Phyllobacterium zundukense: one gene and its partner. The protein of the gene in region 1 interacts with the protein of each later gene in a pairwise test. Links are inferred from orthologs where the notes say so. Each region holds a gene or a part of one and is shown in the gene's direction. Other genes may lie near its edges.

What was found. The genes of interacting proteins can lie anywhere in the genome.
Region 2: the proteins of BLM14_RS18315 (region 1) and ptsN interact in binary tests that used the Escherichia coli proteins (3 or more experiments, as listed by UniProt). The link is inferred for Phyllobacterium zundukense from one-to-one orthologs.

What each region holds. Positions count from the first base shown.
Region 1 is NZ_CP017940.1:3,664,928-3,670,540, forward strand. Bases 1,388-4,656 are described here. They hold BLM14_RS18315 (sensor histidine kinase), read left to right. Parts: upstream 1,388-1,774; coding sequence 1,775-4,456; downstream 4,457-4,656. Other genes in these bases: BLM14_RS18310 (Dabb family protein), read right to left, coding at 1,388-1,571; BLM14_RS18320 (response regulator), read left to right, coding at 4,453-4,656. Outside these bases: BLM14_RS18300 (DUF2244 domain-containing protein), read left to right, coding at 1-240; BLM14_RS18305 (methylated-DNA--[protein]-cysteine S-methyltransferase), read left to right, coding at 318-1,217; more of BLM14_RS18310, read right to left, coding at 1,278-1,387; more of BLM14_RS18320, read left to right, coding at 4,657-5,139; BLM14_RS18325 (SDR family oxidoreductase), read right to left, coding at 5,170-5,613. UniProt on the Escherichia coli protein: Member of the two-component regulatory system KdpD/KdpE involved in the regulation of the kdp operon. KdpD may function as a membrane-associated protein kinase that phosphorylates KdpE in response to environmental signals.
Region 2 is NZ_CP017940.1:3,367,289-3,371,203, reverse strand. What follows is about bases 1-2,743. They hold ptsN (PTS IIA-like nitrogen regulatory protein PtsN), read left to right. Parts: upstream 1-1,011; coding sequence 1,012-1,476; downstream 1,477-2,743. Other genes in these bases: BLM14_RS16875 (glycoside hydrolase family 94 protein), read right to left, coding at 2,104-2,743; BLM14_RS16880 (Fur family transcriptional regulator), read right to left, coding at 1,523-1,957; hpf (ribosome hibernation-promoting factor, HPF/YfiA family), read left to right, coding at 336-926; rpoN (RNA polymerase factor sigma-54), read left to right, coding at 1-134. Outside these bases: more of BLM14_RS16875, read right to left, coding at 2,744-3,915. UniProt on the Escherichia coli protein: Seems to have a role in regulating nitrogen assimilation.

The sequences.
Region 1 (5,613 bases):
GTTTCGCGCATCGCACTGCAGATTCGCCAGGTTGCTCCCTCCGGCCGGGCAAAACTCCACGAGTTCAATCCGTTCTGGACACGCTTCAGCGTCGCCCGCCACGCGGAAATCGGCATCACGTCGATGCGTGTCGAGGGACAGGGCAAGACCGTGACCATCGGCTCCTTCCTCAATCCCGATGATCGCGAAAGCTTCGCTTCGGCGTTTCAGCTGGCGCTCGCGACGGCCAAGGGCCGATAGTTTCGCTACCTGCAAGAATCGGGTGGCAGAAGCGGCACTGGAGTGGTCATATATCCTCAATAGAGAGGTTAAAAGCTATGAAACCACAGGCCATACTTCAGAAGGACATCACCCCCACCGGCGACGATTATGCGATCGTCAGCCATATCATCGAGCGTATCAGCAAGGATTACCGCGATCAGCCGTCGCTTGAGACGCTGGCCCGCGATACCGGACTGTCGCCGACAGCGTTGCAAAAGCTCTTCACCCGCTGGGCCGGCCTTTCGCCGAAAGGCTTCCTGCAGGCTGTGACCATCGACCATGCCCGCCGCTTGCTCGACGAGGGCATGCCGTTGCTCGAAACGGCTTATGAAACGGGCCTTTCAGGTCCAAGTCGCCTGCACGATCTGTTCGTCACCCATGAAGGCATGTCGCCGGGCGACTACAAGACCCGTGGCGCTGGCCTTACCATCCGCTATGGCTTCCTCATCTCGCCATTCGGACTGGCGCTGATCATGGTGACGGATCGCGGTCTGGCGGGCCTTGCCTTCGCCGACGCCGGAAAGGAGCGTGAAGCGCTCGCCGATATGTCGTCCCGCTGGCCCAATGCCACCTATGTGGAAGATCTTGCCGCAACCGCTCCCTATGCGGCCCGAATCTTCAACCCCGCCGAATGGCGTGCCGACAGACCGCTCAAGGTCGTCACCATCGGAACGGACTTCCAGCTGCGTGTCTGGGAGGCCTTGCTCAAGATCCCGATGGGCAAATGCGTCGCCTATTCGGATATTGCTGCTGATATCGGCTCGCCCAATGCATCGCGCGCTGTCGGGGCGGCGGTCGGGGCCAACCCGGTTTCCTTCGTCGTGCCGTGCCATCGCGCGGTCGGCAAGTCCGGAGCGCTCACTGGTTACCACTGGGGGTTGACCCGCAAGCGGGCAATTCTCGGCTGGGAAGCAGGTCAGTTGAGCGCTGGAGCAGATATGAGCCAGGCAGGCTGAGTTCGCACCGCATCTTCCCAGGTATGCTCTCGAAAGCCCGGCAAATTGTCGGGCTTTTCGTTAGCTCAGGGTCGATACCACGTCGGCGGAGATGCGCAGTTCACGCAAGGGGCGGACGACGGCTGTCGTCTCGCTGTAGATCGGATGCGCCTTGTAGGCAGCCAGTGCCTCGGCATCCTTGAACTCGCCATAGACGACCACGTCGATCTCACCGGAGATCGGATCGGTCTTGGTGTTCGTCATCACTTCAAAGACGGTGGAATGCGGAATTTCGCCAAGCCGCCGCAGGCCAGCGGCGATTGCCTCGACGTCTTCCGGGTTACGAGCGCTGAAGAATACAATATGACGGATCACGTTCTGATTTCCTGCTGTATTTGACTGCGCTGGACTTTTCATAGGAAGTCCCCCTCCGTCAATAGATGCGCTGTCGCAGCTTGATGAGAGGCATGAATTCAGCGACGATGCGGGTCTGCCCTTGGCATTTGCGGCCAAGCTGGGCTAAACGTTCTGGTGCCCGGCCGGTTATCGACGGGCGGCATGATTAATTTGAGGCGTAAATGGCCGATCACGGTCAAAAAAATCGACCAGATCCCGATAAATTGCTGGAACTTGCCGCCCGTGAAACGCGCGGCAAGCTGACTGTTTTTCTGGGAGCGGCGCCCGGCGTCGGCAAGACTTACGCCATGCTTTTGCGCGCCCGCCGACTGAAGGAAGATGGCGACGATATCGTCATTGGTCTCGCCGAAACCCATGGCCGCGCCGAGACGGCGGAATTGCTGGAGGGTCTTGAGGTCATGCCTCGCCGGCAGGTCACCTATCGCGACCGCTCGCTGGAAGAATTCGACCTCGACGCAGCGATAACTCGCAAGCCGAAAATTCTCGTGGTCGACGAACTCGCCCACACCAATGTGCCGGGCAGCCGTCACCCCAAGCGCTATCAGGATATCGAGGAACTGCTCTGGCAGGGCATCGATGTCTGGACCGCCATGAACGTCCAGCATCTGGAAAGCCTGAACGATCTGGTCACCAGCATTACCGGGGTTACCGTTCGCGAGATCGTTCCCGACACGGTCCTTAAACGGGCTGATGAGGTCTTGCTTGTCGATCTGCCGCCGGCGGAACTGATCGAACGGTTGAAGGAGGGCAAGGTCTATCTGCCCGGCAATGCCGAACGGGCGGCCGAAGGCTTCTTCAAACCGGCCAATCTGACGGCCCTGCGCGAATTGGCGCTGCGGCGCACCGCCGACCGTGTCGATGATCAGATGATCGACCTGTTGCGGCAGAACGCCATCGAGGGACCTTGGGCGACCGGCGAGCGCCTGCTCGTCTGCGTCGGCCCCGACAGCCTGTCCGACAAGGTCGTGCGCACCGCCAGCCGCCTGGCTTCAGGGCTCAATGCCCGCTGGCTGGTAGTTTCACTCACCCAGACCAATGATGCGGGCGCAGAGACCAGCAGGCGCATCGACGAACTGCTCGATCTCGCGGAGCGGCTTGGTGCAGAAACACGGCGTGTCATCGCACAGGATTTCGTCGAGGAAATCTTCCGTATCGCCCGGCGTGAAAACGTCACCCAGATTGTCGTCGGGCGTCCCAAGTCGCGGCGATTTGCCAATCCCTTCCGGCGTTCCCTGCCCGACGAGATCATCAAGCGCTTTACCGATATCGGTGTGCATATCGTCACCGGCGAAGAACAGGGTACGCCCTACGTGCCGCCAAAAATGCGCAAGCGATCCCGCCGCGAACTTGCGGTCGCCATCGCGATTCCCGCTGTTACAACGGGCGTGACAACGTTGCTTGGCCTCGGCGCAAGCAATATTGTCCATCCGCAAAATCTTTCCATGCTGTTTCTTGTCGCCGTGATCCTCTCGGCAATGATCAGCGGTCGGCTTTCTGCCGTTATCGCCGCCGGCCTCTCCTTTTTTCTGTACAATTTTTTCTTCCTCGAGCCACTGCATGATCTTAGCATCGCCAAGCCACATCAGTTGTTTTCGCTGATCATATTCCTGGCGGTCGCCCTGATGATCGGTGATCTTGCCGGTCGATTGCGCGACCAGGTCGACCGCTCGCGCAATCAGGCGAAGAACACTCAGGCGCTTTACGAATTCTCACGCAAGCTCTCCGGTACGGCGCGGCTGGACGATGTCCTGGTTTCCACGGCCACGCACCTGCATTCGACCTTTGGAACCGGCGTCGCCATCCTGCTGCCAAACGACGAAGACCTGGCGATACAGGCCGTATGGCCGCCGGACATGACCTTGGATGGTACGGACATGACCGCCGTACGCTGGGCTTATGAGAAAAACGAACGTGCCGGCCATGACACGGCGACATTGCCGCTGATCGACTGGCAATTTCTCCCCATCCTCACCTCGCATGGGGTGGCCGGTGTAGTGGGCCTCTCCTTGCAGCGCCATCCGCCATTGACCGAGAACGAAGACCGCATGCTCACCGCGATCCTCGATCAGACAGCAATTGCGATCGACCGCGCGCAGCTCGTTCGGGAAAATGCCAAGACCACGGCACTGCAGGAAAGTGAAAAACTTCACACCGCGCTGTTCTCGTCGCTCTCCCATGACCTGAAGACGCCGCTCGCATCGATCACCGGTGCTGTGACCACCCTGCGCCAGCTTGGCAGCCGCATCAAAGCCGACACACGCGACGATCTCCTGTTGTCCATTGAGGAAGAAGCCGCGCGTCTCACACGTTTTGTCGCCAATCTCTTCGACATGACGCGGATCGAAGCCGGGACGCTCAAGGTCAAGAATGTGCCTGTCGATGCGGCGGACGTCATTGCCTCGTCCATCGAGCGAATGAAGAAACTGAAACCGGAAATCGCCATCGAGATCAGCATCGCTCCTGATCTTCCCACGGTGAGCGGCGACCCCTCCATGCTCGGCCAGGTGCTGTTCAATTTGCTGGACAATGCTGCCAAATATGCCGGAGATGGGCCCATCGCCATCTATGCAAGGCAGGATGAATCGGAAGTTGCAATCAGCGTCACTGATCAGGGCAAGGGCATTCCGCCCAAGGACCTCGACAAGATTTTCGACAAGTTCTACCGGCGCGCCAAAGGTGATGGCCGCGCGCCGGGGACAGGGCTTGGCTTGTCGATCGCCCGAGGCTTCGTTGAATCCATGGGTGGAACGATCAAGGCGGAAAGCCCCGCCATCCGCAAGCGTGGAACCCGGTTCATCGTCCGGCTTCCCGCCACGCCCGACGATGAGGCAAAATCGGCATGAACCAGCACCGCATCCTCGTTGTCGATGACGAGCCTCAGATCCAGCGTTTTCTCAATCCGGCGCTGACCGCTTCGGGTTACGAGGTCATCATGGCCTCGACCGGTGCCGAAGCCGAGCGGCTGATCGCCACCAGCGCACCCGATCTAGTCATTCTCGACCTCGGTCTTCCCGACAAGGATGGCAAGGACGTGATCGAGACAGTACGGGCTTTTTCCGACGTGCCGATTATCGTCCTGTCGGCGCGTGACCGCGAGACCGAGAAGATTGCTTCGCTTGATCTCGGCGCCAATGACTATGTCGAGAAACCCTTCGGCATCGGTGAATTGCTGGCGCGGGTACGTACTGCACTGCGCCGGCAAGTGGCGGGTACCAGCGTCCCGTCACGCTTCGAGGCCAACGGACTTGTCGTCGACATGACCAAGCGCATTGTCACGCGCAATGGCGAAGAGGTGCACCTGACGCGCAAGGAATACCAGTTGCTGGTCCACCTCGTCCTGCATGCCGGATTGGTGGTGACGCATCGCCAGCTTCTCGCCTCGGTCTGGGGCGGCGCCCATGTGGAAGACCTGCAATATCTGCGCGTCTTCGTCGGCCAGTTGCGCGCGAAGATCGAGGACGATGCCAACAATCCGCAGTTCATCCGCACCGAGGCCGGTGTTGGTTATCGTTTTATCGCGGAGTGAGGGGTGCTGGCAGCCGCCCGGGTGACTCGCCTACCCCAACGTCGAATTGAATGCGCCGCCATCGAGCAGCAGGTTCTGGCCGACAATAAAGCCCGAAAACTGGCTGCAGAGGAAAGCCGCGGCTGCACCAAATTCTTCCGCCGTACCATAACGTCCGGTCGGATTGCCAGAATGGGCTTCGGCCCGCGCCTCCTCGATGGAAATCCCCTTCTCCTTGGCGGTCCGTTCGATGAATCCCTTGGTGCGATCCGTATCGTGCGAACCTGGCAACAGATTGTTGATGATGACGCCGTGCTTGGCGACCTGCCGCGCGGTTCCGGCGACAAAGCCGGTCAGGCCGCTGCGAGCCGCATTGGAAAGCCCGAGTTGCGCAATCGGGGATTTGACTGAACCCGAGGTGATGTTGACCACCCGTCCCCATTTTCGCTCGATCATGCCCGGAAGGATGGCGTTCATCAAAAGGATCGGCGTCAG
Region 2 (3,915 bases), 300 kb from region 1 along the record:
GGGAGGCTATGAACATTGCTTCTTCTGTCCAAAGACGGCGCGAGAAAAAAGCCCAAACCTCTGTGCGCAAGAGCGATGGAAGGTCTGGATTCGTCCGCCACGCGGGTGTAGGATTCACGCGAGTGGGCAAGTGAGCCGGACCAAAGAAGTTCGGTCAGGGAGAGAAGCGCCGGTAATTTGCGACAATCGGAGCGAAAGCGCGCGTTAGGACATGAAGAATCAAAGGTGAAATGTGATGGAAAGCTCGCACGGAATGTGCGGGATGTCTTTGCTCGGCTCTCAACAACAGTGTAGATTGGCTCGGGCAATGAAAATCACAATGAAGGTGAGGTATCATGAGTCTGCGTGTATCTGGGAAACATATGGACATTGGTGACGCTTTCCGCATTCGGATTGAAGAGCGGATCGGGGAGATGGTGACCAAATATTTCGATGGCGGATATACCGGCCACGTAACCGTGGAAAAGCAGGGATCGCGATTTATTGCCGACTGCCTCATCCGCTTGGATACGGGTACGGTGCTGCAGGCAGCAGGCGAAGCGCAGGATCCGGTTCTTGCCTTTGACGCAGCGGGAGAGCGTGTCGACAAACGCCTCCGCCGCTACAAGCGGCGCTTGAAATCGCATCAGGCCCCAGGTTCGAATGGTGTTTTCGATGACGTTTCCTACCGCGTCATGGCGCCCGTGCCGGATGATGATGAAGATATTCCAGAAGACTATGCTCCAACCATCGTCGCAGAGACGTCGATGGCACTCAGAAGCATGAGTGTGGCATCAGCGGTCGTGGAACTCGATCTGAAAGATAGTCCTGTGGTTGTCTTCCGCAACTCTGGAAGTACGCAGGTTAATATCGTATATCGCCGCCCTGACGGAAATATTGGCTGGATAGATCCCTCGGCAGTGGCCGGCCAAAACGCTGCCCGGTAATGAGCAAAACGGATTCGTAGCGAAATTTGAACTATCGTTCGCGCTCGTGTAAGAGCGCGGACGGTAACTGGAAGGAAGAGAGATAATGGATCTGGGTGATCTCATTCAGCCTGACGCTGTCCTGCCCGCATTGAAAGTCAATTCCAAAAAACAGCTTTTGCAAATCATGTCGGAAAAGGCAGCCGCCTTGACCGGTTTGAGTGAGCGAGAGGTATTTGACACCGTCATGCAGCGCGAGCGCCTTGGCTCCACTGGTGTCGGCAATGGAATCGCCATTCCACACGGGAAGATCAACAGCGTCAAACGCATTGCTGGCGTTTTCGCCCAGCTCGAGACGCCTGTCGATTTCGAAGCGCTCGACGACCAGCCGGTCGATATCGTGTTTCTGTTGCTTGCGCCCGAAAATGCCGGTGCGGATCATCTCAAGGCCTTGTCACGGATCGCCCGTATGCTGCGGGATCCAGAGCGTATTGCAAAACTGCGCACTGCCCATGATGCGAGCCTGCTCTATGAGCTTTTAACGTCGCAGCCCACTTCAAACGCGGCTTGATTCACCGTTTATGCGTTTCAGCGAAAGCCGCCTCCGGGCGGCTTTTTCATGAGGAACGGTCGATCTTCCGCCCGTAAAGCTCAAGCCGATGATGGATAATGTCGTAACCAAGAGATCTGGCGATCTCCTCCTGCAGCTTTTCGATCTTGTCCGACTTGAATTCAATAACTGCGCCCGTATCGACGTCGATCAGGTGATCATGATGTTCACCGTGCGCCTGCTCAAATCGTGAGGGCCCGCCATTGAAGGCGTGGCGATGGATTGCTCCCATCTCCTCCAGCAGATTCATTGTGCGATACACGGTTGAGAGTGAAATGCTGTCATCGATCTCGATGGCGCGATGAAAGATCTTCATCGCGTCCGGGTGATCTTCCGTTGATGTCAAAATATCGAGAATGATCCGGCGTGGACGAGTGATGCGCACGCCTGCATTGCGCAGCTCTTTTTCATAATCCGGCTTCTGATTCAGGGCATGTTTCATGCGCGCAATTATGCGCCAGATCGGCGTCAGTTGCAAAGATTCTCAACTGGATAATCCAGCGAAACAGTTCGCGTGTTTCATTCAGGCCCTTCTCACGGCGAGAAAGAGACCGCCGCCAGCGAGTGAACGCGGGCGGCGGATTGATGTTACCCGGTAATGGCGGCGGCATCACTGACTGTGCTGCTTGGCGGCACTTCCACAAGTACCTTGTGCTCGCCTGAGGTTTCCAGCGGAATTCCACCATCGGCCTTGGTCAGCTTCTTGCCGTTGACGGTGACCTTCTTGCCGCCCTTGGCGGCCGGCTTTACCTCGACAGTGTAGCGGGCATCACCGTTGCGCAGTACAAAACTGAAACCGTCCCAATCCGATGGCAAGGCCGGATCGACGAACAGCCGGTCGTTCTGCCGGCTGATGCCGAGAATGCCTTCGGTTGCAACGCGATAAAGCCAGCCGGCCGAGCCAGTATACCAGGTCCAGCCGCCGCGTCCGCGCATCGGATCGACCGAATAGACATCCGCAGCCACCACGTAGGGCTCGACCCGATAGGATTCGGCCTTTTCCGCGTCCAGCGAGTGGTTCACCGGATTGAGTTTCCTGAACCAGCGATAGGCCTCATCAGCATCGCCAAGTCTCGCCATGGCAAGCACGGCCCATGTTGCGGCATGGGTATATTGCCCGCCATTTTCACGTACGCCAACCGGATAGCTCTTGATGTAGCCGGGATCGTGCCGCGACTTGTTGAAGGGCGGTGTGAACAGCTTGATGATATCCACTTCGTCATCGACGAGATGCGTTGCCACCGAATGCATGGCCTGCTTCGCCCGGTCCGGTTCGCCATAACCAGACAACACGCTCCACGACTGCGCGATGGAGTCGATCTTGCACTCTTCGCTCTTCTTCGAGCCAAGCGGTGAGCCATCGTCGAAATAGCCACGGCGATACCATTCACCATCCCAGCCGTCCTTTTCGAGAGCCGCCTTCAGGCTTTCGATATGAGCTTCCCAGCGCTGGATGCGATCCGTATCCTTGAAGTGTCTGGCGATGGGCAGGACGTCGCGCAACGTGCTGATCAGGAACCAGCCAAGCCAGACGCTTTCACCCTTGCCCTCTTCGCCGACACGGTTCATGCCATCGTTCCAGTCGCCGGTCAGCATCAGCGGCAGGCCGTGGGAGCCGGTACGGGCAATGGCGAGATCGAGCGCGCGGGCAGCATGCTCGTAGACGCTGACCTTCTCGCTGGAGATTGTCGGCTGATAGAAGGCATCGTGCTCGCCATCTTCCAGCGCCCGCCCCTCGATGAACGCGACCTGCTCGTCGAGAATGCTCATATCGCCAGTTACCGAGGTATAATGGGCGATGGCGTATCCGAGCCAGACAACGTCGTCGGAGATCTTCGTTCTCACACCGGCCCCTGTTGTCGGCAGCCACCAATGTTGAACATCACCTTCCTTGAACTGGCGGGCGGACACATTCAAAATCTGCTTTCGAGCAAGCGATGGATCGAGAATGAGCATGGACAGCGTGTCCTGCAGCTGGTCCCGGAAGCCGAAGGCACCACTTGCCTGGTAGAAGGCCGAACGCGCCCAGATGCGGCAGGCAAGGCTCTGATAGGGCAGCCAGCGATTGACCATCACGTCGAATGCATCGTCCGGAGTATCGACCTGCAATCCATCAAGGAAGTTCGTCCAGATCGCTTTGGAGGCCGAGAGCGTTTCCTCGAATGGACGCTTGTTATGTTCCGCGAGGATGCGGCGTGCCTCGTCGGCATTGCCGGCATCGCCCATATAGAACAGCACTTCCCTGGTTTCACCGGCAGCAAGTTCGATATCGATTGCAAGCGCGGCACATGGATCGCCACCCGCCTCGACAAGGTTCGACAAAGTCTTCGCCTGAAGCACGGCTGCTGGCCGATCGACCGTACCGAGCGCGCCCAGGAATTCGGCGCGGTCGGCTGTAAC